Regions from separate parts of the Leucobacter denitrificans genome, predicted to be linked through region 1. Evidence: predicted binding sites of a transcription regulator. Region 1 holds the regulator's gene; the other holds the start of a gene.
The links. The regulator LexA, encoded in region 1, represses DNA repair genes until DNA is damaged. The targets are predictions, from matches to a motif close to TCGAACANNTGTTCGA.

Region 1 (14,611 bases):
TGCGGGTAGCGCCCGCGAACATTCGTGCGCTCGGTGACGCTGTCGAAGCGGGAGACGCAGATGCAGCCTTCGCTGCCTTTCGAGATCCAAGCGGTGGATTGCACTTGCTCTCTGCTGGCTGCGAAGGCTGCGTCGGCTGGTAACCGTTATCGGGCTCACCGCTACCGAGTTCGCCGCGACTTGCGCGAACTCTCGATTGCGTTCAGTGCCCCTGCGATTGCCCCGAAGAGCACCGCGCCGATCGGCCAGACGATCCACGAGCGATCCCACGCATCGCCGATAAAGCTCCATGCGAGGAAGATTACGGTGAGCAGCGGCCAATAGATTGAGGCGACCGTGCCAACGAGGCTTCGTTCGTCTTCATCAGGTGCGCCGGTTGCGGGATCGGGTCGGCCGGACCGTGTGAGTGCCTCTGCGGTGTCTGCTGCCCAATTGCTCGGCAGGAAGATGAGGAGGCCTGCCGCGACCATGATCAGAGTGCAGGCCGCTCCGACTCCGCTCCAAGAGTCGGATGCCGCGTCCGTGAACGTAGGAAGCAATGCAATCGTCAGCACGGGTGCGGCCGAGAGGATCCACAACACGATCGCGACCTGCAATCGCACCGTGCGCCTGCCGGAATGCTCGGCCTCGAGCGACTTCGCCCAACGTTCGACGCTGAGCGAACGCGTGAACTTGCTACTCGTAATGCGATCGAACTGCGCAAGTTGCTGGCTGCGGCGGACGAATATCAAGACGCCCGAGGTGACGAGGATGAGGAGCGCGAGGAGTCCGATGAGTGCACCCGCCCGCTCGTCGAATCCGAACATGCCCGAGGCGCCCAGGGGAGCGAGTGAGACGAGCAGTGCTGGCGAGATGACGCAAAGCGCGACGCCGAGAGCGAGTCTCGGTTCGGTTTTACGGCGTGCATTCGCGTACCCCTCGGCCTCTTCCATGGTGATTGGTGCGTAGGTAAGTGGTGCGGGTGCTGGAGCAGAGGGTTGTGATGGTGCTGGTAGCTGGTTCGCGGCGGGTGGATGGATTTCCTGACTGATGCCGAGCGCGGGTGCGACCTCATCGAGGTTGCCGAACTCAGTTATCACGCGCCCAACGGCCTCGTTTTCTGAAGCGCCCTGCGAGAGGTACCCCGCATACGCGTCCTCCATCATGGTCTGCAGCTCAGCTTTTGCCTCGAGCAGACGGGGAGTCTGCGGGTACGTGCTGAACATGGTTTCTAAGTAAGCGGTGATGACGTTCATGATGGTGCTCCTTCAATGAATCGATCGACGACGGTCTTCGTGAGTTTCCACTCAGCAATCTTTTGTGCCAGGTGTGCGTGGCCCTGTTCGGTGATTTGGTAATACATTCGAGGTTTTCCCGAGTCTGAAATGGCTGAATATGAAGTGACGAGCTCGGCCGACTCAAGACGCTTGACAGCCGAGTACAGCGTGGTTTGCTTGATCGTGTAGTCTTCGCCAGCGACCGAGCTGATTTTCTGCGCGAGTTCGTACGCATACGACGGCTGGGTGCGGAGTAGTGAGAGCAGCATGATGTCGATATACCCGCGAATTGCATCTGGACTAATCATTGGGACTCCTCTCAATTCTTCTGGGCTTTATCTCGTTACGACGAACGTACTACGTGTGGCGTAGTACGTCAAGCAATTGTTTCGATTTTTGCCGTAGCGTATATTTCATCGTTTGAGAGGATCAGCACTATGCCAGTACTCAAGTTCACCAAAGGTCACGGCACCGGTAACGACTTTGTGCTGTACTCAGACCCCGAAGGCGTCGCGCCACTCACCCCACATCTCGTGCGCACACTGTGCGACCGCAGGTTTGGAATCGGGGCAGATGGCGTGATTCGTGCGGTGCGATCCCGGGCAATTCCCGACGGAGCCGATTCTCTTGCCGAAGAGCCAGACGCAGAGTGGTTCATGGACTATTGGAACGCCGATGGCACTACAGCGGAAATGTGTGGCAATGGTATTCGCGTGTATGTGCACTACCTCATCTCACAGGGGCTCCTCACGCTCGATGACAGCGAGTCCGTAGCCATCGGTACTCGAGCCGGAGTAAAAGATGTTGCGAGGGCAGGAGACGGGTACACGGTAGACCTTGGGCATTGGCAACTCGGCATCGATCGGCTCGTAACTGCTCAGGGGCTTCGCGTGCCGAGGCCGGGCGTCACCATCGATCTCGGTAACCTTCACGTCGTGACCGCGCTCGCGGGTGAGTCGAAGCTTGACTCCCTCGACCTCACGCAGCTTCCCGCGCTCGACCCAGCACCAGAAGGAGGGGCCAACGTCGAATTCGTCGTTCCAGAAGAGCCGCTCATCGAAGACGGTGCGGCACGCATCAACATGCGCGTGTACGAGCGGGGAGTGGGCGAGACCCTATCCTGCGGCACCGGCGCGACTGCGGCGGCACTTGCTTTCCGCCACTGGGGTGGATCGGGAATGCCGAACACCTGGAATGTGACGGTACCGGGCGGTCAACTCACTGTTCGCATGTTCGACAGCGCAGACGGTGAGCGGGTCTCACTCGCGGGCCCGGCGACGCTGGTCTATAGCGGCGAGTTCGCTATTTAGCTTCGCTCTTGGTTGCGCGGAGCACGTGGAACCCCTTTTTGCGTGCAACGCGCTCAACGTCGAGAGATTCGAAGGTCTCGCCGATCCACCGCTGGAGTGAATCGGCCCCAAGATGCTTCGCGACAACGAGGAACGCTGAGGCGCCCGGCGCAAGACGCGGCAGCCAGGTTGCGAGAATTTCGTGCAGCACGGCCTTGCCGACTCGAATGGGAGGGTTCGAGCGAATCTCGGCGAACTCAATGTCTTCGGGCACTTGCTCCGGGGTACACGCATGCACGTTCGTGAGCCCGAGTCGCTTCGCGTTCTCAGCGGTGAGTTCAATCGAGCGCGAGTTCACATCTATCGCCCAGACCTCGCGGTCTGGGTGCTCCAGGGCCGCTGCGAGAGCAATGGGGCCCCAGCCGCAGCCGATATCGAGAATCGGACCTGAGGGCGAAGCCGTGCCGTCAAGTGGAGTGACCGTTGCGAGCAGAATCGACGTGCCCTGGTCGAGATGCTCGGGGCTGAACACCCCTCCGGCAGTGACGAGACGTCTCGGGGCGCCGGCAAGGTCGACTTCGATCTCGCGGGGAGTGAATTCGCCTGACGGGCTCTCAGAAAAGTAATGCTGGGTCACGAGACAAGTATCTCAGTGTGAGCAGCGCCCGCATGCCTGCAGCGAACACTGGGAGCGATGTCTGGGGCGCGACGTACACTAAAACCAGATGACTGAATTTTCCGAAGAAACAGAGAATGGCGACGAGAGCACCGATCCACTCGATCGGCTGCTTCGTCGCACGAGCAAGCAGGGCGCGACGGTGCTGCGCGACCTGCAGCAGGCACAGGCCCTGGGCGATGCTGCCCACGATGAGCTCGGCGAGGGACTAGACGAGATTTATATGGAGCGCGAAGAGCGCGCCTCACTCACCCGCGTAGCCGGCCTTTCCACAGAGCTTGAAGATGTCACAGAGGTCGAATACAGACAGCTGCGACTTGAAAATGTCGTCTTGATCGGCGTCTTTTCGTCAGAACGCTCGCGCACCGCGGGTGAATCGCTCGAGCAGGCCGAGAACTCACTCCGCGAACTCGCAGCCCTTGCTGAGACAGCGGGCGCGAAAGTGCTTGACGGCGTATTGCAGCGCAGGCCATTTCCTGATCCCGCGACCTATTTCGGCAAGGGTAAGGCTCACGAGTTGGCAGATCTCGTCAATTCCCTCGGCGCTGACACAGTAATCGCCGACTCCGAACTGGGGCCGAGCCAGCGCCGTGCGCTCGAAGATATCGTGAAGGTCAAGGTGGTAGATCGCACCACGGTAATTCTCGATATCTTCAGTCAGCATGCAAAGAGTCGCGAGGGCAAGGCCCAGGTCGAGCTCGCTCAATTGGAATACCTCTTGCCCAGGCTTCGCGGCTGGGGCGAGTCGATGTCGCGTCAGGCCGGTGGGCAGGTGGGCGCTGCCGGTGCTGGTATGGGGTCGCGCGGCCCCGGTGAGACGCAGATTGAGTTGGATCGGCGAAAGATCCGCACCCGCATGGCGAGGCTGCGGAAACAGATCGCAGGTTTTGCCCCAGCACGTGCTGCGAAGCGAGCGAACAGAAAGCGCGGCGCCGTGCCCTCGGTCGCAATTGCGGGATATACCAACGCCGGAAAATCGAGCCTGCTTAATCGCCTGACGGGCACGCAAGAACTGGTGCAGAACCAGTTGTTTGCGACGCTCGATACCGCGGTGCGACATGCAGAAACCGCAGACGGCCGCAGTTTTACGTATGCAGACACGGTCGGGTTCGTTCGCAACCTGCCGCACCAACTTGTTGAGGCATTTCGCTCGACGTTTGAAGAGGTGGGGGAGTCCGACGTGATTCTCCACGTCGTTGATGCGTCCCACCCAGATCCTGAGGCTCAGCTGCAGACTGTGCGAGACGTGATCTCTGAGGTTGACGCCCAGGCTATTCCAGAAGTCGTTGCGTTCAACAAAGCAGATCTCATTGATGACTCGCGACGTATGCTCTTGCACGGGCTCGTTCCAGACGCGGTGTTTGTTTCGGCGCGCACGGGTGAGGGCATTGAAAAGCTCAAAGCGCGGATCGACGCTGCGTTGCCCCTGCCCGACCGAGAGATTACAGCCGTCATTCCCTACGACCGAGGCGATCTTGTTGCAGAGCTTCACGAGCGAAACCGCGTGCTCGAGACGGACTATGAGGAAGCGGGAACTCGAGTTCACGCATTTGTCACGGCAGAGATGTTCGCAAAGCTCGACTCGTATTTGGTGTAGCGAGGCCGTGTAACACTTCGTAGCGTGCGGTAACAAGGTGAAATTAGCGTGCGGAACAGGTACCTGGTTCTGTAATTTTGCTCTCGTCACACTGCACCAACGAAGGGCCACCACATGTCTGCATCGCAGCTGCCACACGCAACCATCCTTGGGTACCCCCGCATCGGCCGTCGCCGCGAGCTGAAGCGTGCCGTTGAGGCGTATTGGAAAGGATCCATCTCCGAGACCGAACTCGAGACCGCTGCGAAGGATCTTCGTGCGGCAACCCGTGCTCGTCTCGTTGAATTGGGATTGAGCGCTTCGAGCGGTGCGGTACCAGAGAGCTTCAGCTTCTACGACCAGGTGCTCGATGCCACTCTCGCGCTCGGTGCGATTCCTTCGCGCTTTGGGCAGGTCGAAGGTTCAGACCTCACCAAGTATTTCGCGCTCGCTCGCGGCAATGCCGATCACCAGCCGCTCGAGATGACGAAGTGGTTTGACACGAACTACCACTACAGCGTTCCCGAGATCGACGAGCGCACCCCATTTGTCGCGAATCCCACGGCGCTTGTGTCGCTCGTCGCCGAAGCGCGTGAACAGGGCATTGAGACGCGGCCGGTGCTCGTAGGGCCGGTGACCTACCTGCTGCATGCGAAGCCTTCGGATGATGCGGCCGAAGACTTTGCGCCGATTGATCGTTTGGACGATGTCGTTGCAGCCTATGCAGAACTGCTTTCAGCGCTGACCGCTGCTGGCGCAGGTTGGGTACAGCTCGATGAGCCAGCGCTCGTGTCGGATTCGCTCTCTGTTCCTCGTAAGCAGACCATCGAACTCGTTGAGCGCGCTTACGCGAAACTGGGCGGATCTTCAGATCGCCCGCAGATTCTCCTCACCACTCCATACGGTGATTCGTCGCAGTCACTCGCGCGTCTCGGTGCGCTTCCGGTCGAGGCGGTGCACGCCGATCTCGTTCGTGGATCACTGCCCGAGACCGCGATCGCCGACGGTTCGCTCGCGCAGGCGTTCGCAGACACCCAGCTCCTCGCTGGTGTTGTTGACGGCCGCAACATTTGGCGCACTGATCTTCGCGCGGCCCTCGCCCAGGCGGAGAGCTTGCAGAACGCTGGAATTGCGACCGTTATAGGCACGTCCAATAATCTCCAGCACGTACCGCACGACGTGAACGATGAGTCAAAGCTTGACGCCAGACTCAAGTCCTGGCTTGCATTCGCCGATCAGAAGGTCGAACAGGTTGCGACGCTTGCTCGCGGGCTAGAGGGCGGTGCCGCCGCTATCGAGTCAGAGCTCGCCGAGGTGGATCGCGTGCTCGCAGATCGCCAGTCCGCTCCAGGTGTGCGGGTTGGCGCGATCCGCGGTCGCGTTGCCGCCGCGAGTGATGCCGACCGCACCCGTGTGAGCGAGGGTGAACGACGCGATGCACAGCGTGGGCTCAACATACCGCAGCTCGCAACGACGACGATTGGGTCGTTTCCGCAGACCGCTGAGATTCGCAAAGCGCGCTCGGCGTTTGGCAAGGGGGAGATCGACGAAGTCGCATACGAGGGTTTCTTGCGCGAGGAGATCGAGCGCGTGATCCGCCTGCAAGAGGAGATCGGGCTCGATGTGCTTGTGCACGGCGAGGCCGAGCGCAACGACATGGTGCAGTATTTTGCCGAGCTTCTCGATGGTTTCGCCGTGACTGAAAATGGCTGGGTGCAATCGTACGGTAGCCGTGCGACCAGGCCCTCAATTCTCTGGGGCGATGTCTCGAGGCCCGCACCGATGACCGTTCGCTGGTCTTCATACGCTCAGTCGATCACTGACCGTCCGGTGAAGGGAATGCTCACCGGCCCAGTGACAATTCTCGCGTGGTCCTTTGTTCGTGACGATCAGCCGCTTGGAGACACAGCTTCGCAGGTCGCTCTCGCGCTTCGTGACGAGATTGACGACCTCGTCGAGGCAGGAATCGGCATCGTGCAGGTCGACGAACCGGCCCTGCGCGAACTACTACCGCTCGACGCAGACCGCCAATCCGCCTATCTCGACTGGTCGGTGGCAGCGTTCCGCCTCGCTACCGGTGGCGCCGCCCCCGAGGTGCAGATCCACACCCACCTGTGTTATTCGGAGTTCGGCCAGATTATCGACGCGGTCGATGGCCTCGACGCCGACGTGACCTCGATCGAGGCTGCGCGCAGCCGCATGGATGTTGTGGTGCCGCTTGGCGAGCACGGCTATTCTCGCGGTATTGGCCCGGGTGTGTATGACATTCACTCGCCTCGCGTTCCGAGTGTCGAAGAGCAGACCGAACTCATTCGAATTGCGGCAGACAACATCAAGGGTGAACTGCTCTGGGTGAACCCCGACTGCGGTCTGAAGACTCGTGGGTACAAGGAGACCGTGGCGAGCCTCACCAATCTCGTGCAGGCTGCCAAGGCCGTACGCGCGAGCGTCTAGGAGTAGCCGTGACACAAGCAGTGTGGCCGGAGGGGGTGCTGCCAACCGAGCAGGTTGGCTCACTCCCGCGGCCCGCTCGGCTGCAGCGTACGGTGCTCGATGCAGAAATCGGCGTGGTTTCGCAGGCAGAACTTCGTGAGGAACAAGAACTCGCCGTGAAAGACACGATTGAGCGACTCACGCAGACTGGATCGCCGATTGTGAGTGATGGTGAACAGCGGCGCCAGAGTTTCGCGAGCTATCCGCTCGCGAGTGACAGCGTTGAGGAGGGGCCTGTTTTCGCGGTGTTTGCCGATGGACACCACCGCGTTGTACCGAGCCTCGCGCGTGCACCATTCAGGTTTCACTCGTGGGCTGCAGATGATGTTCGGGCCGCCAGGCAATACACCGAACTGCCGCTGAAGCAGGCCGTGATCTCACCGTCGATGCTGTCGCTCATGGTGCCAGAGACTGGACTCGACGGGTACTCGCGTGGCGAATTTCTTGGAGATGTCGTCGAAGGCTGCGCTGAGGACATCCGGCGATGCTTCCGAGCCGGGGCGATCAGAGTCTCCATTGATTTCACCGAGGGGCGTTTGGCGCTGCGCCGTGATCTCAGGGCACCGTGGGCAGGGCCGCAAGCCCTTGCTGGATTCATCGATCTGTTGAATCGAGTGCTCGACAGGCTGAGCGACACCGAGCGAAGCGCGGTTGGCGTGCACACCTGCCCCGGAAACGACAACGACTCGGCGCACAGTGCAGATGTTGATTACGCCGAACTCATTCCCGAGCTCTTCCAGATCGAAGCCGGCTACTTTCTCGTGCAGGCAGCGAGCGAGCAAGAACCAGACCGCGTGGCGCGATTGGTTGGAAGGGAGCTCACGAGCTTGCGTGGTGCAGGACGTGCGGCACCCCGAGTGCTCATCGGAGTTACGAACCCCACGAACCCAAAGCTTGAGACAGCCGAGGGCGTGCGTGATCAGCTACTCCGAGCAGCTCGATTCATTCCTGCCGAACTCCTCGGATCCACCGATGACTGCGGCTTCTCGCCCTATCTTATCGATGACAAGCCGAGACACGGCTCACCAGATTTTGCGCGCGACGTCGCGTTCGCAAAGATCGCGGCAAGAGTTCGGGGCACCGAGCTCGCGTCCTCCGAACTCGCAGGCAGTGGATCATGAGCGCAACCCTGCTCACAGGGAGCGCACCAACGCGGGCGCGCTTCTCATTCGAGGTGTTTCCCGCGAGGTCAGGAGCGGCAGCGCTCGCCCTTGGGAACTCGGTGCAGCACCTGTCTGCGGTTGGGCCAGACTTCATCTCGGTGACCTACGGCGCGAACGGCTCAAACCGTGATGCCTCAATCGACCTGCTTACATACCTGCGAAACCACACCGACGCGCTTCCGCTTGCCCATTTCACGACCGTGAGTGAAACACGCGAGCAACTGAAGACCCAGATCCACCGCATCATGGACGCAGGAGTGCACGACTTCCTCGCGCTGCGCGGAGATCCGCCGCACGGCCTCGACGAGCAAAGCCCCGAGATTACGGGGTCGCTCACCTCTGTGGAGCTGACAGAACTTATTGCTGAGGTTCGCGCGGAGCGCCCAGCGTTCACGAGTGTCGGTCGCACTGCCGTGGCTGCCTACCCAAACGGACACCCGCTGTCGCGATCGAGATCTGCAGACATTGACTGGTTGATCGCGAAGCAAGAGGCCGGAGCGCAGCTGGCTATTACACAACTGTTCTTCCGCGCTGAGGAGTATCTTTCGTATGTGGATGAGGCGAGACGCGCGGGTCTCACCATCCCGATACTGCCGGGGCTCATGCCGGTGTCTACAAGCGCGCAGCTTCGAAAGGTTGCCTCTCTCGCGGGGCGACCAGCACCCGTTGAACTGGAGCGGGCGATGGAGGAAGCGGGCGGGTTTGCACCCGAACTCGGAGTCGAACACACAATTCAGCTCGCCCGTGAGTTGCTTGCAGGCGGAGCTCCGTCGATTCACCTCTATACGTTTAACCGCCATGAGCAGGTGTTGGCAGTGCTTGAGGAGCTCAAGCTTCTCGAAGCGTAGCCTGTGTTGTCACACGATGTTTGGCCGGTGGCCGCGGGATTTACACTGACCGGAATACCGCGACAACCTTGCCAAGCACTTCTGCATGATCACCGAGTATCGGCTCGAACGCGCTGTTTCGGGGGAGCAGCCAGGTATGGCCGTCGCGGCGTCGGAACACTTTCACCGTGGCCTCTCCATCGAGCATCGCGGCGACAATGTCACCGTTCTCTGCCTCGCGCTGTTGGCGAATGACGACGAAGTCACCGTCGCAAATAGCTGCGTCAATCATTGAATCGCCAACGACCTTGAGCATGAACAATTGCCCATCGCCGACAAGCTGTCGGGGGAGCGGAACGACCTCTTCGACCTGCTGATCTGCCGTAATAGGAACACCCGCAGCGATCTGCCCAACGAGTGGCACGTACGCGGTCTCTTGCGCTTCGGTGATCGGTGCGTCGGTGATTGCGCTGGTGGTTGAGGCAAGCTCGATAAGAATTTCGAGTGCGCGTGGTCGATTTGGATCGCGACGAATGTACCCGCCGAGTTCGAGCCTCGAGAGCTGGTGCGTGACGCTGGAGAGTGAGGAAAGGCCGACGGCGTCACCGATCTCTCGCATGCTCGGAGGATAGCCACGGGTTTCGACAGAACGTGCGATGCACTCGAGAATTGCCTGCTGTTTCTCGGTCAGGGGCTTCGCGGGGCGTGATGCGGTATCGCTCATCGCAGGTCCTCTCGTGTCGAATGTCGGAGGTGGGTGATTAGGTGACCGTGTAGTTCGAAACCCTAGCCGCAATGTTCGATGCGAGGCAAACATTCGTTCGAGTGTCGTCTCAAAAAGCTCGAAACTTGTTCGAATATGAGGCTTGCAATTGCGAACTATCGAAGATATATTCGAAACAGGTGTTCGAGTAACTGAGTTGCTTCGAACACGAAACGAGAGGAACACCTCATGACCGCACTTGCAAACGTCACACAGATCGAGTCGATCCGCGTTCAGGCGCCCACGACCAAGTTGCGACTCACGCGTCGCGGTCGAGTGGTTTTCGGGGGTCTCGCCACGATCCTGGTATCGGTGGCACTCGGCCTCGCTGCAACGCTTGGCGCCACCGGCGCAATTGCGAGCAATTCGCAGAACGCTCAAGAATTTCCTTACGTGCTCGCGTTGCCGGGTGATTCGCTCTGGAGTATCGCTACTGAGCTCGATCCAGCAGCCGATCCGCGTGAGGTAGTGAACGATATCGTTCGGCTGAATCAGATGTCTGACTCAGAGATCCAGGCTGGTGAAGCTTTCGCGGTTCCACTTCGTTACGCAGACGTGAATCGCGTGTTCCCTGCGACAGAACTCGAAGGCTGAACGCCCTGAAATTGTCTGGTCGTATCGCTCGCTAGAATTGCAGGGTGGCTGAACTGAGCGATCTTCCCCTCCGCGCCAATCTTGTTGGCAAGACTCCATACGGTGCACCCCAGGCTGCGGTGCCTGTTTCATTGAACGTCAACGAGAACACTCATCCGCTTCCAGAGGCTTTTATTACTGAAGCAGCTGCCGCAATCGCTGAGGCGCTCAGGGGAGTGAACAGATACCCCGACCGCGAGTTTCTCGAACTGCGTGCGGCCCTGGCGGATTACCTTGACGCGGGTTTGGTCCCAGAGCAGATCTGGGCGGCCAACGGGTCGAATGAAGTGCTCCAGCAACTGCTCCAGGCGTTTGGTGGCCCCGGCAGAACCCTCTTGAGCTTCACTCCGACATATTCGATGTACCCATTACTCGCAGACGGTACAGATACGAAGTGGGTTGGGGTTCCACGAAATGCCGACTTCACGGTGACACCTGAACTTGTCGTCTCCGCGATCCGAGAGCACAACCCAGACATTGTGATCTTGTGTAACCCGAATAATCCGACGGGCACCACGCTCAGCGCTGAAACAATACTTGCTGCCTATGATGCATTCGACGGAATGCTCATTGTCGACGAGGCTTACCACGAGTTCAATGCTGGCGCCGAGAGCGCTGTCGACTTACTGCCTGGCAGGCACCGACTCGTCGTGAGTCGCACGATGAGCAAGGCCTTCGCGTTTGCTGGCGTGCGACTCGGATACCTCGCTGCTGACGCAGCTGTGATCGATGCGCTGAGACTCGTGCGGCTGCCGTACCATCTCTCTGCGCTCACCCAAGCTGCCGCAATTACAGCAATCCGTCACTCTGGCGCGATGCTTGGCACGGTCGGTGAGATCCGCGAACAACGAGATCGTCTTGCGGCAGCATTGAACGAACTTGGTTACACAGTTCACCCTTCGGGCTCAAACTTCTTACTCGTTGGCGGCTTCGCCGATCCAAACGCGGTGTTCGAGACGCTTCGCGAGCAGGGCATTCTCATTCGAAACCTCGATATTCCGGGGCACCTGCGCATCACTGCTGGTACCGAGTCAGAGACGACCGCAGTGATCGAGGCGATCACTGCGCTTACCGCCTAAATCTGCGCGCGAGGCGCAAGGCTCCGCAGGGAGTGAGTGTTCAACACGACACGGTAGGATCGAAGGTATGACTGAAGGTGCCCGCATCGTGACCCGCACACGCTCGACGAGCGAATCCTCGATTGAAATCACCCTGAACCTTGATGGCACGGGTGAGTCGACCATTGAGACTGGCGTTCCGTTTTTTGACCATATGCTCACCGCATTCGCGCGGCACTCGCTCGTTGACCTGAACGTCAGCGCTCAGGGCGACACTCACATCGACATTCACCACACCGTCGAGGACACGGGAATTCTGCTCGGCCAAGCGATTCTCGAAGCGCTCGGCGACAAGAGCGGCATCTCGCGGTACGGCGACGCCCTCGTGCCACTCGATGAAGCACTCGCGCAAGCAGTGATCGACATCTCTGGCCGCCCCTATCTTGTGCACTCTGGTGAGCCGACGGGCTTCGAGTACCACTTGATTGGTGGTCACTACACGGGCTCGATGGTGCGTCACTTCTTTGAGGCGCTTACCTTGAATGCTCGCCTGACCGTTCACCTGCGTCTCATTGAGGGCCGAGATCCACACCACATTGCAGAGGCAGAGTTCAAAGCCTTTGCTCGCGCATTCCGCCAGGCGAAGGCACAAGACCCGCTCGTCACCGGAGTTCCCTCCACCAAGGGAGCCCTGTGAATGGAGCCGATGCACCTCGGGTAGTGGTGCTCAACTATGGCTCAGGCAACATCCACTCGGCCGCCAAAGCGCTCGCTCGCGCCGGAGCTGCGGTAGAAGTCACGGGTGACGCAGACAGGGCAATGGAAGCAGACGGCTTGTTTGTTCCTGGTGTTGGAGCATTTGATGCCGTGATGCAGCAGCTGCAAGCGATTCGTGGTGATCAGATTATTGATCGCCGGCTGGCGGGCGGTCGGCCCGTTATGGGAATTTGCGTTGGCCAGCAGATCATGTTCGAACGGGGAATTGAGCGTGGCGTCGAGACCGAGGGTCTCGGGGAGTGGCCGGGTGTCGTTCATCAACTCGATGCACCGGTGCTGCCCCATATGGGCTGGAACACGGTGACGCCACCGCAGGATTCAGTGCTCTTTAGAGGCATTGAACGTGAGCGGTTCTACTTTGTGCACAGCAACGCGGCTACTGAATGGACACTTGAGGGTCGCACGGCTGCGACCATGCCCCGGGTAACCTGGGCCGAGTATGGCGAGCCCTTTATTGCGGCCGTCGAAAATGGTCCATTGTGTTCAACCCAGTTTCACCCAGAAAAATCAGGCGAGGCCGGAATCCAGCTGCTCCGCAACTGGATCGCGTCGCTCTAGTTCGTTTCACCAAGGAGTACTGATGACAGAGCTCGCCTCACGGCCAAAATTGCAGCTTCTTCCCGCGATCGACATGGTCGACGGCAAGGCGGTGCGCCTGACCCAGGGCGAGGCCGGCACCGAAACGAATTACGGCAGCCCCGTCGACGCCGCGCTTGATTGGGTTGAGCAGGGCGCTGAGTGGATCCACTTGGTCGACCTCGACGCCGCGTTTGGGCGGGGGAGTAACGTCGACGTCGCGAAGAAGATCATTTCGCGCGCCGGCAAACAAGTCAACATTGAGTTCTCTGGTGGAATTCGCGACGACCGGAGCCTTGAACACGCCCTTGAGATGGGCGCAAAGCGCGTGAACTTGGGAACCGCAGCGCTTGAGAATCCTGAATGGACCCGTGCTGTTATCGCTCGGTTCGGAGAGCAGATTGCAGTCGGACTCGATGTGCGCGGAGAAACGCTTGCTGCGCGCGGGTGGACTGAGGAGGGCGGAAACCTCTGGGAGGTGCTCGAGCGCCTCGAAGCCGCTGGATGCCCGCGATACGTCGTCACAGATGTCACCAAAGACGGAACAATGCGCGGGCCGAATATTGACCTGCTCACGAAGGTTGCAGCACGCACTGACAAGCCTGTCATAGCCTCCGGAGGCATCTCGAGCCTAGACGACCTTGCTGCGCTGAGAGACATTGTTTCGCACGGCATCGAGGGTGCGATCGTCGGCAAGGCGCTATACGACGGGGCATTTACCTTGGCGGCAGCCCTTGATGTAGCGGGTCGGTAACACGCGAGATCACGATGGCGATCAAGAAGCTACCCTCGACGGGTGACACGCCACGCAACACTGGTGTGCCCGAAAGCCTCGTGCCTGGCGGCGAGGCCGATTCCGCGGGGTTTCCCTGGGCTGGCAGAACGTTTGACCATCACGAGACGGCCTTTGCGGGAGACGATGGAGATACCCCGGCGGCGCTCGCGGCTGCGGTTCGTGACATGCGTGAGGCGGCGGCTCAGTACCGTGAGGCTCAGAACCAATTAAGCATTGAGCGGCTCGCGGCAACACGATCCACAGTGCTCCTTGAGCTCTCACAATCTCGGGTGCTCGTTCCGCTGCTTGCAGAAGCGGGAGACATCGGTGAGACGCCTGATGGCAAGATTGTCGAAAAGACCCAGGAGCTTTCGATCGTAACTGTTGAGGGCCCAGACGGCAGGCGTGTTATGCCGGTCTTCTCCTCGACCGAAGCAATGCGAAATTGGAACCCAGAGTCACGTCCGATTCCGGTGCCTGCGCCACAGGCCGCGCTGGCCGCTGCGCAAGAGGGCACCGATCTCATTATTGTGGATCCGGGAATGGCAGACTCTCAGTTCGGTGTTCGCCGCACTGAGTTACAGGCGGTCGCGCTCGGTGAGCCGCGCGTTCCTGCGTGGGCAGATCCCGAGGTGCGCACCGCGTTCCTTGCGGGCGCCTCAGGTGAGAGCCAGGTGAGTGCTCTCGCACTGTTGCCCGGGGATCCCGATGGCACGCTCACGGCCGCCGAGACAGATGTCTATCTCATT
Region 2 (14,611 bases), 320 kb from region 1:
CAGTCGAGCGACCAGAGAGTAATCGAGGTGCTCGAACCCCGTGACGTGCCCCTCGGCGGGCTCAGAGCGATGAACGTGCGGCGCACACTTCCGCAGAGGGCACGGAGCCTCATCGGCGCGTGGTGCTTCCTTGATCACTACGGCCCGGATGACATGCGTACGTCTCGCCCCATGGATGTTGCGGCTCACCCGCACACCGGCCTGCAAACCGCGAGTTGGGTGTTCTCTGGCACAATTGAGCACCGCGACAGCGCCGGCAATCACGCTATCGTTCGGCCGGGTGAACTCAACCTCATGACCGCGGGTTCTGGCATTAGCCACTCAGAGCGCACGACGCCCGACACTGAGATTCTTCACGGTGTGCAATTGTGGATCGCGCTCCCCGACCGCACCCGCCACGTGCGCAAGCGCTTCGACCACTATGCGCCTCCGCTGCTTGCGGGCGATGGGTACCGGGCTCAGGTGTTTCTCGGGTCACTCCTCGGCGATACGTCGCCTGTGCACGCACACACGCCGACGGTCGGGGCTGAGATCTCGCTCGATCCGGAGGTCACGCTCGACCTGATGGTGGATCGAACGCACGAGCATGGCGTCTTAGTCGACACCGGCGATGTGACGCTCAGTCACGGTGAGCACGGGCCTCCGCAGGCGCTTGGCTGGGCACAGCTCGGGTTTGCGCCGGTAGGTGCCGAGTCGTTGCGCATCACCGCAGGCAGCGAGGGCGCACGCCTCATGCTCGTCGGCGGCGAACCGCTCGGAGAGCAGCTCGTAATGTGGTGGAACTTCGTGGGTCGCAGCCACGAAGAAGTTATCGCTGCGCGCAAGGCTTGGATGGCGACAATCGACGGAACCGCGAGGGAAGACGATCAGTTCGGAATTCCCGACGATGAGCCCGATCCACCATTGCCGGCGCCGCCCGCGCCCATCGCGAGGCTGAAGCCGCGCGGGCACCTACCCCCACTTCCCACCACACAGCAGAGTCAGGATGATGAGATGACAGAGCAGGGCGAGCACATTCATATCGAGAATGTGCCTGATGAGCGTCGGTACACGATCGCGGTAAACGGTGAGCTAGCGGGGTTCGCGAAGTACCGGTCTACTCAAAGTGGCAAGGGAGTCGCATTCATCCATACCGAGGTTGATGAAAAGTTCGGTGGCCGCGGACTTGCCGGGAAGCTTGTGACATGGGCTCTTGCCGACGTGCGAGACTCGGGGAGCCGCATTGTGCCGTATTGCCCCTACGTTGCCGCGTGGCTCAAAAAGCATCCGGAGTTTGAGGAGTTCGTCGATTGGCCCACGCAGTAACACACCCGGTCGAAACTGACTCAACGCCAGTGCGCACGATCGAGGTGAGCGCGGTGGTGATGCGCGACTCCGAAGGCCGCGTGCTCAACGTGCGCAAGCGCGGCACCGACACCCTCATGTTGCCGGGAGGCAAGCCCGAGGTCGGCGAAGACCCCCGCGACACTGCGATTCGCGAATTCTCTGAGGAGCTTGGCGTCGAGCTCGATCCACTGCGACTTCGCGGCCTTGGCGATTTTCGTGCCCCAGCCGCGAACGAGTCGGGGTTCGAGGTGCTCGCGCACGTCTATGAGCATCCGTTCGTCACGGTGGATCGGCCGCGCGCCGAAATCGAGCACCTGGAATGGCTGCACCCAGACGATCCACACCCCGCGATGGCCCCGCTCAACACGCTGCACGTTTTCCCTGCGCTCGCGAACTCCGCACGACCCGCCCAGAGAGTTGCGGTATTTACTGGGTCTGCGCTCGGCGTGAACCCGAGGTTTGAGCAGGTCGCACGTGAGTTTGGCGCGGCCCTTGGGGCATCGGGAATCGAGCTTGTCTACGGCGGTGGAAAAGTAGGGCTCATGGGCGCCGTTGCCGATGGCGTGCTCGAGTCAAGCGGAAACGCATTCGGGGTGATTACCGAAGCGCTCATCAACGGCGAGACGGGGCACGAGGGCCTGACGCGACTCGAGGTCGTGCGCACGATGACCGAGCGAAAGCAGCGCATGGCCGCCCTTACCGATGCGTTCGTCGCATTGCCAGGCGGCCCGGGAACGCTCGAAGAGCTCTTCGAGGTGTGGACCTGGGTCACACTCGGGATTCATACCAAACCCGTCGCCCTGTTCGACATCGACGGGTACTGGCAGCCGCTCATCAGCATGATCGACCACATGGTCGATTCAGGGTTCTCGACACCTGTCGCACGTGACTCGCTCATCGTCGCGACGAGCACTGACGAGCTGTTTGAGAAAATCGCCAATTGGCAGCCTCCGAAGCCAAAGTGGGTGTAGCCACTACGCTGGGCCTATGGATTCCGCGATGAAGCACGGCCCCTCAACTGAGCGTGGCATCACGTCTGCACTCGCAGTACTTCTCGGGCTTGCAGCCTCGGTGATCGTACTGGCAGGGGTTTCCTAAGCGAGAGACATCATCGGCCCACTCGCAATCGCGGCCGTCATTGTGATTATTTGCAATCCCATCAGGCGCCCACTCGACCGGGCTGGGTTGCCGAGTTGGATCTCGACCACCATCGTCATTGCGGTCTCCTGGGCGATCCTGCTCGTACTCGCGGGAATGCTCGCGTGGGCCACCACCGAGTTCACTCAGCTCGTCATCGCGTTTGCTCCAGATCTGCGCGACACCGCGAACAATACCCTTGAGTGGCTCGCAACCTTTGGGCTCGACGCCCAGGTCTCTGACGCTGCCCTCGCGTACCTCACCCCCGCAAAACTCATTGGCTACGCGACGTCGCTCGGAGGCGGAATCATTGGGGTGTTCGCAGCACTCTTCTTCATCTTTGCTTACGCGATCTTCATGGCGGCAGACGCTGCGAGATTCAATCGTGCCTCACACGAGTTCGGCCCAGACTCTGCACCCCGCGCCCGCAAAATTGGCAAGTTCAACAGCAGTGTTCGCAGGTACTACGTAGTGAACGCAGCTTTCGGTCTACTCGTTGCCGCGGTCGATGGAGTCGCCCTCGCGATCATGGGGGTTCCTGCGCCACTGGTGTGGGCGATTCTCGCCTTTGTCACGAACTTCGTGCCAAACATCGGCTTCATCCTTGGACTGGTGCCACCCATGATCCTCGCCCTTGTGGTTGGCGGGGTTCCGCTCATGGTCGGCGTGATCGTGGTGTACTCGGTTGCCAACGTGCTGCTGCAGGTGCTCATTCAGCCGAAGTTTGTGAGCGATGCCGTGAGCCTGAGCCTCACCCTGAGCTTCGCGTCAGTTCTGTTCTGGACCTTCATCATTGGACCGCTCGGCGCGATTCTCGCGATCCCACTCACACTGCTCATACGAGCACTCATACTCGAGCGCGACTCGGACCTCGTCTGGCTCCGGTGGCTCTCGGGTGATCGCGTGCGCGGAAAAACAGGGCACGACGTGGTGCTGTAGGCGGATCAGACCAGCTTCGAGTCCCAAAACTCTCGAAGCTGGTGACTCTTCGCCACCGCTATGTCGTCCCAATCTTGCATTGTCGTCGAACTGTCGGCATAGTCCGACGGAATCTTGAAGAGCTGCAGAGGCACACCAAAGCGTTCGCACACGCTCGCGTAGGCGTACCCCTCCATGTCGACGAGCTGCGCGCCGAGGCCCGAGATGTGTGTTCGCTGCTCGTCGCTCGTCACGAACTGGTCACCGGTCGCCATAGTCGCGGTGTCTTGCAATACCAGCTCACCTGCCGGTTTCAGTGTTGGCGATGCTAGCGCGTAATCGTGCTGCAGAAGCGCCGTCACCTGATAAATGGTGTCGAGGGAGAGCCTTCCTCGCTCGCCATCCACGACCCCCGCGGTGCCGAGCACGACCACTCGCTCATACGCATGACCGGCCAAAGCTTTTGCGAGCGAGACCGAGGCGTTGATCTTGCCGACGCCTGTCACCAAATGGGCCACATTTGCGAAGGCCGATGCCTCGTCGCCGTGCGCAAATACCAGCAGTGTGGTCTGGTCTCCCATGAAACTCCCCGGGTTCGGTGCCTTGTAAACGAACTCCAGACTAGCGGTATTCGAAAATTTGTTCTATTATGAGAAGTCGAGTTCGTTCGAGACCCGCGATTTCGCCCAGTGCAGGGCAGATTCCCATTCCAGCGAGGTTCATAGCGACTCACCCTGATCCACTGCGATCAGACGGGGCCTTTACCGAGGCCGCCCACGCATTGCGCCGCACTCAGCGCCCGCGTGAACAACATGCGCGAGCACACCTGCCGCGCCAGCGCGTTACCGACTGGTTCGCGCTGAAAGAACCGTCGCCCGGCCGAAGCTGCGCGACAAACCTAAGGACATAACTATGCAAACTCACTATGACAACCAGATCCGCCCAGCACCGCGTACCCCGTACCACTCGCTCGGCGAGAACTCCACCATGCACATTCCCAACTGGGCACAGCACCGTTCGGTGTATCGCAGCGCAGGCCGCACCCTGTACGTAGTCGAAACCGAGAAGTACGGTGACGCACGTCGCGACCTAGCGCACCTAAACCGCGCAGGTTGGGACGTGTCGGTTGATGCAGCGGGCGACAATGCTCGCATCGCGTTCAGCCGAGCTGCGTAACAAGCAGCGCTTCACCAACTGTCACACAGTCGCCTCGCGTTTGACTCACCTCATGCGGCCGGTAATACACTGGCCGCATGACTGATCTAGAGCTTGCCGAGGTTGAGAGCTTTTCCCTCGATCACACGAAGGTGCTCGCACCCTATGTTCGACTCATCGGCGTCGAGCACGGGCCAAAGGGTGACGCTATCTCGAACTTCGATATCCGCCTCGTGCAGCCGAATGAGGGCGAGATTCCGACCGCTGGCTTGCACACGATCGAGCACACGCTCGCGGGTCTCCTTCGCACCCGGTTCGAGGGGCTCATCGACATTTCTCCGTTCGGGTGCCGCACGGGTTTCCATATAATCGCCTGGGGCGAGCCCACCGCGGCCGTCGTCGCTCAGGCGATTAAGGCCTCGCTCGAAGACATTGTGGATCGCGTGACGTGGAACGACGTTCCCGGCACAACGGCCGAGAGCTGCGGTAACTACCGCGACCACAGCCTGCACTCCGCGAAGGAATGGGCGAAGGTCGTGCTCGATCAGGGCATCAGCATCGACGCGTTCGATCGGTCGATTATCGCCTAAGCGGTGAGCCGCGCTCGCACCTCCGTCGCGCGTGCCCGCACCGCCGCAGCGTCGAGCGTAAGGTGCTTCCCGTCGGCATAGACGTGCCTGCCGCCAATAAAGACATGCGCTACATCGCGCCCGGTTGCCCCAAACACGAGATGCGATACGAGCGCGGTGGCCTGCAATGGGGCGAACGTGGTTACCCCAAGATCCACCGCGATGACGTCGGCGAACTTACCGACCTCAAGCGCACCAGATAGCGGAAACCCAATCGCCTCTGCGCCGCCCTGCGTCGCGATGTGTAGCGTGCTCGGGGCGAGCACCGCACCCGCGTCTTGCCTCGCACCCCGGTGAAGAATTGTCGCGTGCTTGAGCTCCTCAAACAGATCAAGCGAGTTGTTGCTCGCGACCGAATCAGTGCCCATCGCCAGGCGAACCCCCGACGCGATCATCTCGGGCAGCGGAGCAACGCCGTTGCCGAGCTTCAGGTTTGACACCGGGTTGTGGCTCACCGATGTGCCCGTGCGCGCGAACGTGACGATCTCATTCTCGGTGAGATGCACGCAGTGCGCAGCATGCACGTTGGCGTCAAAAAACTCGAGCGAATCAAGGTGCTCCCCCGGCGTCTTGCCGTACTGCTCTGTCAGCTGCGCGACCTCGGCCGCCGACTCCGAGACGTGGGTGTGGATCGGGATTCCAGAAGCGATCGCGCGCTCGCGCACCTCACGCAAGAACTCGGGGTACACGTGTACGGGGCGTGCGGCGCGAAACCGACGCGAACGAGTGGATCCTCACGATACTTCGCGGCCAGCCGCTCAGTCTCATCGAGCACCTCGGCACCCGTGATTGGCGACACTGTCGGGTAGGCAACATGATCGGTAGCCGAACACGCGAGACCTGCAAACACGCGCATTCCCGAGGCACGCACCCGCTCAATGAGCTCTTCATCCCAGTAGTACATGTCGGCAAATGCGACCGTGCCCGTTTCGATCATCTCGAGGAGCGCGAGCTCGAGCCCTGCCACGAGGTCGTCATGCGTGAGCCTCTGCTCAACGTCTTGAACTTTGCCTAGCCACGTCATGAAGTCATCGTCATCTGAGACGCCACGCTGCAGCGTCATCGCCGAGTGCGTGTGGCCGTTCACGAGGCCGGGCATGAGCGCGTGGCCCGCTAAGTCATGCGTGACACTGCTGTCAGCGCGAGGTGGGCCGACGTAGGTTATGGATCCACCACTATCGAACTCAAGTTCTGCTGGGGTCACCACCCCACCCGGGGTGAGCATTGCGTCTGCGCGAAGTACCGTGAAGTCACTCATGCGCCCAGGCTACCCACCCATGCGGCGCTGGCGCGAAGAATAATCTCGCAATGCACGCAAGAAGTCGACCTCACGAAGGTCTGGGTAGAGCGCTTCTACGACGTAAAACTCAGAGTGGGCCGACTGCCAGATCATGAAGTCGCTCAGGCGCTGCTCGCCCGATGTGCGGATCACGAGGTCAGGGTCAGCTTGCCCCCGCGTCCACAGATGCTCGCCGATCATCTCTTCAGTGATCGTCTCGGCGAGAGTGTCGAGTGTGCCCCCAGCCTTGCTGTGCTCTTCGATGACACTGCGCACGGCCGCCGCGATCTCGCTTCGACCTCCGTAGCCGACCGCAAGATTCACATGCAGGCCGGCGTTCCCTCTCGTGTGCTCTTCTGCTGTTGCGAGCGCCGAACACAGCTCCGGCGACAGCCCGGTCGTCGACCCAACATGCTTGACGCGCCAGCGCTCATTCTTCGCGAGCTCACTCGCAAGCTCGGCAATGATTCCGACGAGATCGTTGAGTTCGGTCGCGTCTCGCGACGTCAGGTTGTCTGCGGAGAGAAGGTAGAGCGTTACTGTTTTTACCCCCGCATTCTCGCACCATCCCAAGAACTCAGGGATCTTCCGTGCGCCCGCACGGTGCCCGAACGAAGCGCGCTCTTGCAGTCGCTGCTTCGCCCACCGGCGATTACCGTCGACAATCACCGCGATGTGCTGCGGAACGCGGCCCGGCACAATCTCTCGGCGCAGCCTCCGCTGATACAGGCGGTAGAGCAGGCCGGCGCGCGGCGCGATTTTGGGTGTCGTCACCCAGTTATTGTAGCGATGTCTTCGCACGAAGAGCCTGGCGATCCACCAGTGTTTACTGGGGATTCTCTACATATATGCCCAACTAGATCTGTGCGCAACATACACTCGATTCATGAATGACACTGCCTCCGAGGCTCAGCCCGAGCGCCCCGACAAGAGCCGCTCGTTTCCGAAGCCCGATGGCATATCGCTCCCTCTGCTCGAAGATACGCTCGAGCATGGTCACGGCGCTGAGCCTGTTGATTCTGCAGACTCTGCACCCATCGCAGAGGTGAAGCCGCTGTGGCGCGGGTGGATCCACACCGCGAACTTTCCCATCACCATCGCGGCCGGCATTGTGCTCATCTCACTTGCGCACGGCGCGATCGCGAAGTGGGCCGCGGCCGTGTTCATGCTGTCGAGCATGCTGCTGTTTGGCATTTCGGCGCTCTACCACCGCATCAATTGGAAGCCCACGACCAAGCAGGTGTTCAGGCGACTCGATCATGCCAACATCTTCTTGCTCATCGCCGGTACCTATACGCCGATCGCGCTACTTGCTCTGCCGCTTTCAAAGGGCATTTTGCTGCTCGTGCTCGTCTGGGTTGGCGCGCTACTCGGCATAGGTTTTCGAGTGTTCTGGATCGGCGCGCCGCGATGGCTGTACGTTCCGCTGTATGTGCTGCTCGGGTGGGCAGCCATGATGTACATCGTTGACATCGCGCATGCCAACCTCGCGTCGATGGTGCTCGTCGTCGTCGGCGGACTCATGTACACGCTGGGTGCCGTCGTGTACGGAATCAAGCGGCCGAACCCTGTTCCCGGGGTGTTTGGGTTTCACGAGATTTTTCACGCATTGACTGTGCTCGCGTTTCTCTGCCACTGGACGGCCGCGCTGCTCGTGGCTCTCGACCCCGTGCACCTGCGGTAGGTTCACTCACCTCGCCCAGCGAGCACCATCAGCACTGCCGCACCGTAGCGCTCGAGTTTCACCTGGCCGATGCCAGAGATAGCGAGTAGCCCGTCGTCAGTGGTCGGCTGGTGCACGGCGAGCGCGGCCAGCGTCGCGTCACCGAATACAACATATCCGGGCACTCCCTGCTCCTTAGCCTCGTCGGCCCGCCACGCGCGCAGGCGCTCGAACACCTCAGCTTGTTCGGGGGTGAGATCTGCTGCGGCGGCAGAGCGCTTCGATCCACCGCCCGACGAGCGCGAGGCCTTGCGCGCAATGACCTCTTCGCGCATGTGCACCTGGGCTTCGCCTCGCAAGACTGGCTTCGCGGCCTCGCTTGGCCACAGCACTCCCCACTCGCCCCGCGCCTCGAGCAGCCCGGTTGCGACGAGGTGCCGCACGACTCCCCGCCACTGCGTCGCCGACCACTCAGAGCCGATGTTCCAGGTTGAAAGCTCGTCGAGTCGCACTTGCGCAACACGGTCTGACTGCACGCCACGCAACACATCGATGTGTTGACCGGCCGCGTAGGTTCGGCCTCGCTCTTTTTGTGTGCGGATCACGGTAGACAGCAGCATCTGCGCAGGAACCGTCGCGTCCCACAACTTCGGTGGCTCGAGACACACGTCGCAGTTGCCGCACTGATCCGCAATCTCGCGCTCACCGAAGTACTCGAGCAGGTACTTTCGGCGGCACGTAACGCTCTCGCACAGTGCGAGCATGTGATCAAGGTGCCTGCTCTGGTTGGCCTTGGCTGCTTGGTCACCGTCACTCGCCTCAATGAACTGCCGCTGCTGCACGACGTCAGCGAGGCCGTACGCCATCCACGCCGCCGAAGGCAGCCCGTCTCGGCCAGCACGTCCGGTCTCCTGGTAGTACCCTTCAACTGATTTCGGCAGGTCGATATGCGCAACGAAGCGCACATCAGGCTTGTCGATGCCCATGCCAAAAGCGATCGTCGCGACAACGACAACGCCGTCCTCCCGCAGGAACCGGGTTTGGGCTTCGAGTCTCGCCTCCGCGGCCATTCCCGCGTGATACGCAACCGCGTTGATGCCCGCGTCTCGCAACGCCGAGGCCGTCTGTTCGACGCGCTTGCGGCTCAACGCATAGACGATACCGGCTTCGCCCTGATGCTCATCGCGGATAAACGAGAGCAGCTGCGCACGAACATTCTGCTTCGGAACGATGGAGTAGCTGATGTTCGACCGATCGAAGCTTGACACGAAGTGCCTAGCCGACTCGAGGTGCAGTCGTTCGGTGATCTCGCGGTGCGTTGCGGGAGTCGCGGTTGCCGTGAGCGCAATGCGGGGAACGTCGGGCCAAACTTCGGCGAGCGCTCCGAGCTTCAGGTAGTCGGGCCTGAAGTCGTGCCCCCACTGCGAAACGCAGTGTGCCTCATCGATGGCGAAGAGTGCGATGCGCCCTCGCTTCAGCAATTCAACGGTCCGCGAGCCAGCAGACGCGAGCTGCTCGGGTGCGAGGTACAACACATCGAGTTCGCCAGAGAGGTAGGCCGCCTCAACCTCACGCCGTTCCTTAGGAGCGAGCGACGAGTTCAGTGCCCCGGCCCGCACACCCGCGAGCCGAAGCGCCATCACCTGATCGTGCATGAGCGCAACGAGCGGCGAGAGCACAATCCCGGTGCCCTCACGGGCAATCGCGGGGATCTGGTAGCACAGTGACTTGCCGCCGCCCGTGGGCATGAGCACAACTGCGTCACCGCCCGCAATCACATGCTCAATAATTGCTTCTTGCTCGCCCCGAAACTCGCTGTATCCGAAGACCTCGGCAAGAATGCTCCGCGGATTTCGATCAGTCACGATCAGTCGTGCTTATGAATCGCTTGGCTTCTTTGGCGCATCAGCGTCAGGAGTCTCCTCGCCGCCACCGGCCGCTGACACTTCGTTGGCCGCCAACTCCGCCGCGATGTCTTCACGAATCTCGCTTCGGTAACTGTTGCGCCGAATGCGGCGCACGAGCAAGAACCCGAGCACGAGCACGGCAGCCGCAAACACTGCGGTGACAATGAACCCCTCGGGTCCCGGCGTCACCTTGTCCGCATTAAATTCGGTGTCATCGTCAGCGAATACGTAAAGTGCAGTGGCGTGGATCGTGTGCAGTGCAGTCGCGATGAATGTCATTACGCGTCTTCCTCAATTCCTTCAAACAAATCAAACTCAAACTCTGCTGTCGCAACTCGCGACTCGGCGAGGCGATAATCCTCAAACGGCCAAGCCTGCCGTTGCACCTCGTTGGGCCAAAAGAAGAACGAGCTGTCGGGTGATACCTGGCTGGCGTGGGCAAGCAATGCTGCGTCGCGCACATCAAGAAAATCACCGACGTCGACACGCGCGGTGCCGGTGTATTCGCGGCGCATCATCCACTCGCGCATCTCTTCGAAGGCCGCGAGCAGCGGCGATTCTGGCTGATTCTCCAAGAGCCATTCGTGGATCGCCTTCACGCGCGCCGAATTGAAAATGTCTTCGTAGTACAACTTCTTCATTTCCCAGGGCTCCCCTGCCTCGGGATAGGCCTCAGGATCACCCGATAGCTGCCACGCACGGTAGCTGATCTCGTGGCACCGAATGTGATCGGGGTGCGGGTATCCACCCTGCTCGTTATACGTGATCATCACGTGTGGCTTGAAGTCTCGAATCACGCGCACGAGTGCCTCAGCAGATACTTCCTTTGGCACGTGCGCAAACGATCCACTGGGAATGGGATCGCCCTCACCCGGGAGGCCAGAATCTTCGTACCCCAACCACACATGCTGAAACCCGATGATTTCTTGCGCGCGCTCCATTTCGCTGCGGCGCAAGCCAGCGAGATCTCTGCGACTTCGTGGATCGCGGCTCACAAGCTCGTTAAGCACATCGCCGCGCTCGCCCCCGGTACAGCTCACCACGAGTACCTCGGCACCCTGGCCAAGGTAGTGCGCGTACGTGCCCGCGCCCTTGCTCGACTCATCGTCTGGGTGGGCATGCACGGCGATCAATCGGAGGGTCATCGGCATCCTTTCACATGCGACAGTCAAGCATTCCCGCTACGCTGGCACAACGACTAGTCTAACCAGCAGAGTATGGGGGTTTCAGGTGACTGAAGCGTCGCGCGAAACCGTCGCAGACCGCTACGGCACGCGTCGTTCGAGACGGTTCGATCGTCGTATTGGCTGGGCCGTCGGCGGCGCGGCCGTTGTGATCGGCGCGCTGGTCATCGGCTTCGGCAGTTGGCAGCAGGACACGCTCGAGGTGAAGAACATCGGCTTCTCGCTGAACAAAGATCAGGCCGAGAGCGGCATCTACACAGCAACGACACGGTTCGAGGTGAATACCGACCCAGGTGTTCGCGTGAGCTGCGCCGTTGAGGCGCTCAATACGTCGAAGGCAACGGTTGGGTGGAAGGTTGTGGATCTGCCGGTCATCGACACCCGCTCCCAAGACGTGACGGTGAACGTCATCACCATCGGGCCAGCCACCGCAGTCAACGCAAAGTCGTGCTGGCCCGTCGAACTGTAGCCCGGCGGCAATAGTCCGGCAGCGCCAATAGTCTTGCCGCAACAATCATGAACTAGCACAGTACACACTGGTACGCTGGTCGAGGCGCCCTGGTGAACGGGGCGTTATGTCTTACTCCAGCGGTGATGCTCAGGTGCAGCACCACCGCACACGCGAATCGAGGATCCCCATGGCCGAGCCCACCAAGACCTGGCTAACACAAGAAGCGTATGACCGGCTTCAAGCCGAGCTCGACGAACTCTCGGGCCCCGGTCGAAAAGACATCGCCGCACGTATCGAGGCCGCACGCGAAGAGGGCGACCTCAAGGAGAACGGCGGCTACCACGCCGCGAAAGACGAGCAGGGAAAGATGGAGGCGCGGATTCGCGACCTTACCGAACTGCTCAAGCACGCGACCGTGGGCGAGGCACCAAAAGCAAGCGGTGTTGTCGTGGTTGGCACGGTAATCACCGCAGAAATCTTTGGCGACGAAGAGCGCTTCCTGCTCGGCAATCGCAACCTTGCCGATGGATCAGACCTTGATGTCTACAGCGCAGAGAGCCCGCTCGGTGCTGCGATTCTCGGCCTGAAGATCGGCGAAGAGACGAGCTACGAGGCGCCAAACGGTAAGGCGATTCCGGTCAAGGTGCTCGCCGTCGAGAACTACGCTTAGTAGCTCTCCACCCCGCGCTGCGCTCCGTGGGCACGGAATATTCAGGCAAAATCGCATAGCGATTATGCATATTCCGTGGTGACGCTACTGCGTCAGCGTGGGCGGCACCGAGAGCTACCCGAAAACGCATTCGCGTTTTCGTCTTAGTAGCTCTCGCCAACCCTCACTTCGTAGCCGGCTTCGCGCAGCGCGGTAGCAACCGCGTCTCCATGATCCTTGCCGCGCGTTTCAATGTGTAGCTCGAGTTCGACTTGGCTCACGGGCAGTTCGGTTGCGTGCCTGGTGTGGATCACCTCGACCACATTCGCGTTCTTCTCTGCAACGATCGTCGCGGTGCGAACGAGCTGGCCTGGAACGTCGGGCAGCAAGATGCGCAGCTTCATGTACCGCGCAGATGCCGCGAGACCGTGCCCGATGACGCGCTGCAGCAGCAGTGGGTCAATGTTTCCGCCAGAGAGAATCGCGGAGGTCGGCCCAGTGAGCGAGAGTTTACCCGCGATGATCGCCGCAACACCCGCGGCACCGGCCGGTTCGACGACGAGCTTTGCCCGCTCGAGCAGGAAGACGATTGCTCGAGCGATATCGTCGTCGCTCACGGTGACTATCTCATCGACATAGTCACGCACGAACTTAAAGTTCAGGTCGCCGGGGCGCGCAACAGCAATGCCGTCTGCGATCGTCGGCTTCGTCTTGATCGTGGTCGGTTCACCAGCGTCAATTGAGACCGGGAACGGCGCAGCATTTTCGGCCTGCACCCCGATGATCCGCATGTTGCGACCGTGCTTCTTCGCCCAGGCTTTCGCTGCCGCGGCGACACCAGAGATGAGGCCACCGCCCCCAATCGGCACAATGATGTTCTCGACATCTGGGGCCGAGTGGAGAATTTCAAGCGCGACCGTGCCCTGGCCCTCAATAACCGCGGGGTCGTCGAACGGTGGGATAAACACTGCCCCGGTTTCGCGCACGAACTCTTGCGCGGCGTGGAGCGTCTCGTCAAAAATATCGCCAGTGAGCACGACCTCGGCACCGTAGTTGCGGGTCGCCTGCAACTTCGGCAACGCTACGCCCTTCGGCATGAAGATCGTCGCGCGAATGCCGAGCTCACGCGCGGCAAACGCAACGCCCTGGGCGTGGTTGCCGGCAGACGCAGCAACCACACCACGAGCCTTCTCTTCGTCACTCAACTGAACTATACGGTTGTAGGCGCCGCGAAGCTTGTACGCTCCCGTTCGCTGCAGATTCTCGCACTTCAGGTACACCTGCGGAACATCGAGGAGCCCAGCGAGAAACCGTGATGTCTCAAGAGGGGTTCTCTGCGTTACCCGATGAACAGTCTCAAGTGCTTGCTCGAAATCTTCAAGGCTCGGTACCGTGTAATCCTCACTCATTCGGCCTGTCCCTTTCCTGCCCTCTTTGCAATCGCTCTCAGTCTGTCTTTCGCTGTCGTTCTCGCCTCGTTGCGGCGGTGGAACTCCGCGACCGGATCCACATCTGGCTCCCATTGGCGTTTCGCCAACACATTAACTATCGCGTTACCAGCGGCGGCAATCGGAACTGCGAACAGTGCGCCTGGAATACCCGCGAGCAGCGTACCCGTAGTGACCGCAAGCACCACACCGAGTGGGTGCACGCGCACCGCATTTCCCATGACGAGCGGCTGCAGGAGGTGACCCTCGATCTGGTTCACAAGCACCACAACGCCCAGCATCATGAGCGCGTTCACGGGCCCGTTGTACACGAGCGCAATAAATGAGGCGAGAAGGCCGGTTACGATCGCGCCGAGGAATGGAATGAATGAACCCAAAAATACGAGGATCGCGATCGGTATGGGGAGCGGCACACCGAGTAGGGCCGCGCCCACACCGATACCGACCGCGTCGACAAAGGCTACGAAGATCTGCACGCGCACGTACTGCCCCACCGAGACCCAGCCCGCTCGACCCGCTGAATCGACGGGAGAGTGTGCCTTTGCGGGAAGAAACCCGAGCACCCAGAACCAGATCCGCTTGCCATCGAGCAGGAGGAAAATAAGCGAGAACACCACAAGGAGCATGCCGGTAATGAACTGCCCAGCCGACGTCGCGACGCCGAGAGCGCCCGTCCAGATACTCCCCTGGTTCGACTCGATCAGCCGCAACGCCTGCTCGCCGTATTCACGCAGCTGATCCGCCGAAATACCGAAATTGTTGTGTTCAAACCACTCGAGAAATTCGTTCCACACTTCAACGGAGCGACTTGAAAGGTCTCCAAAGCCGTTCTTCAGTTGAGACACAATGAGGCCAATGAGCAACC

Region 2: a site for LexA is predicted at 4,013-4,028, ahead of H9L06_RS10160 (phosphorylase family protein). Genes of this name have one in related genera too.

What each region holds. Positions count from the first base shown of each region.
Region 1 covers NZ_CP060716.1:15,250-29,860, forward strand. Annotated here, with positions in the region: gene H9L06_RS00080 (hypothetical protein) at 1-143, shown strand, start outside; gene H9L06_RS00085 (permease prefix domain 1-containing protein) at 162-1,235, opposite strand; gene H9L06_RS00090 (PadR family transcriptional regulator) at 1,232-1,564, opposite strand; gene dapF (diaminopimelate epimerase) at 1,694-2,566, shown strand; gene H9L06_RS00100 (class I SAM-dependent methyltransferase) at 2,559-3,182, opposite strand; gene hflX (GTPase HflX) at 3,271-4,818, shown strand; gene metE (5-methyltetrahydropteroyltriglutamate--homocysteine S-methyltransferase) at 4,933-7,251, shown strand; gene H9L06_RS00115 (uroporphyrinogen decarboxylase/cobalamine-independent methonine synthase family protein) at 7,260-8,411, shown strand; gene H9L06_RS00120 (methylenetetrahydrofolate reductase) at 8,408-9,301, shown strand; gene lexA (transcriptional repressor LexA) at 9,342-10,004, opposite strand; gene H9L06_RS00130 (LysM peptidoglycan-binding domain-containing protein) at 10,233-10,637, shown strand; gene H9L06_RS00135 (histidinol-phosphate transaminase) at 10,682-11,755, shown strand; gene hisB (imidazoleglycerol-phosphate dehydratase HisB) at 11,823-12,431, shown strand; gene hisH (imidazole glycerol phosphate synthase subunit HisH) at 12,428-13,069, shown strand; gene priA (bifunctional 1-(5-phosphoribosyl)-5-((5-phosphoribosylamino)methylideneamino)imidazole-4-carboxamide isomerase/phosphoribosylanthranilate isomerase PriA) at 13,092-13,841, shown strand; gene H9L06_RS00155 (SseB family protein) at 13,856-14,611, shown strand, end outside.
Region 2 covers NZ_CP060716.1:2,097,220-2,111,830, reverse strand. Annotated here, with positions in the region: gene H9L06_RS10175 (bifunctional pirin family protein/GNAT family N-acetyltransferase) at 1-1,305, shown strand, start outside; gene H9L06_RS10170 (TIGR00730 family Rossman fold protein) at 1,290-2,297, shown strand; gene H9L06_RS10165 (AI-2E family transporter) at 2,467-3,402, shown strand; gene H9L06_RS10160 (phosphorylase family protein) at 3,408-3,962, opposite strand; gene H9L06_RS10155 (hypothetical protein) at 4,294-4,557, shown strand; gene H9L06_RS10150 (S-ribosylhomocysteine lyase) at 4,635-5,126, shown strand; partial or broken gene H9L06_RS10145 (amidohydrolase family protein) at 5,123-6,228, opposite strand; gene H9L06_RS10140 (isoprenyl transferase) at 6,433-7,218, opposite strand; gene trhA (PAQR family membrane homeostasis protein TrhA) at 7,331-8,128, shown strand; gene recQ (DNA helicase RecQ) at 8,131-9,972, opposite strand; gene H9L06_RS10125 (ferric reductase-like transmembrane domain-containing protein) at 9,985-10,293, opposite strand; gene mca (mycothiol conjugate amidase Mca) at 10,293-11,159, opposite strand; gene H9L06_RS10115 (DUF4307 domain-containing protein) at 11,245-11,667, shown strand; gene greA (transcription elongation factor GreA) at 11,837-12,319, shown strand; gene ilvA (threonine ammonia-lyase) at 12,463-13,707, opposite strand; gene H9L06_RS10100 (AI-2E family transporter) at 13,704-14,611, opposite strand, start outside.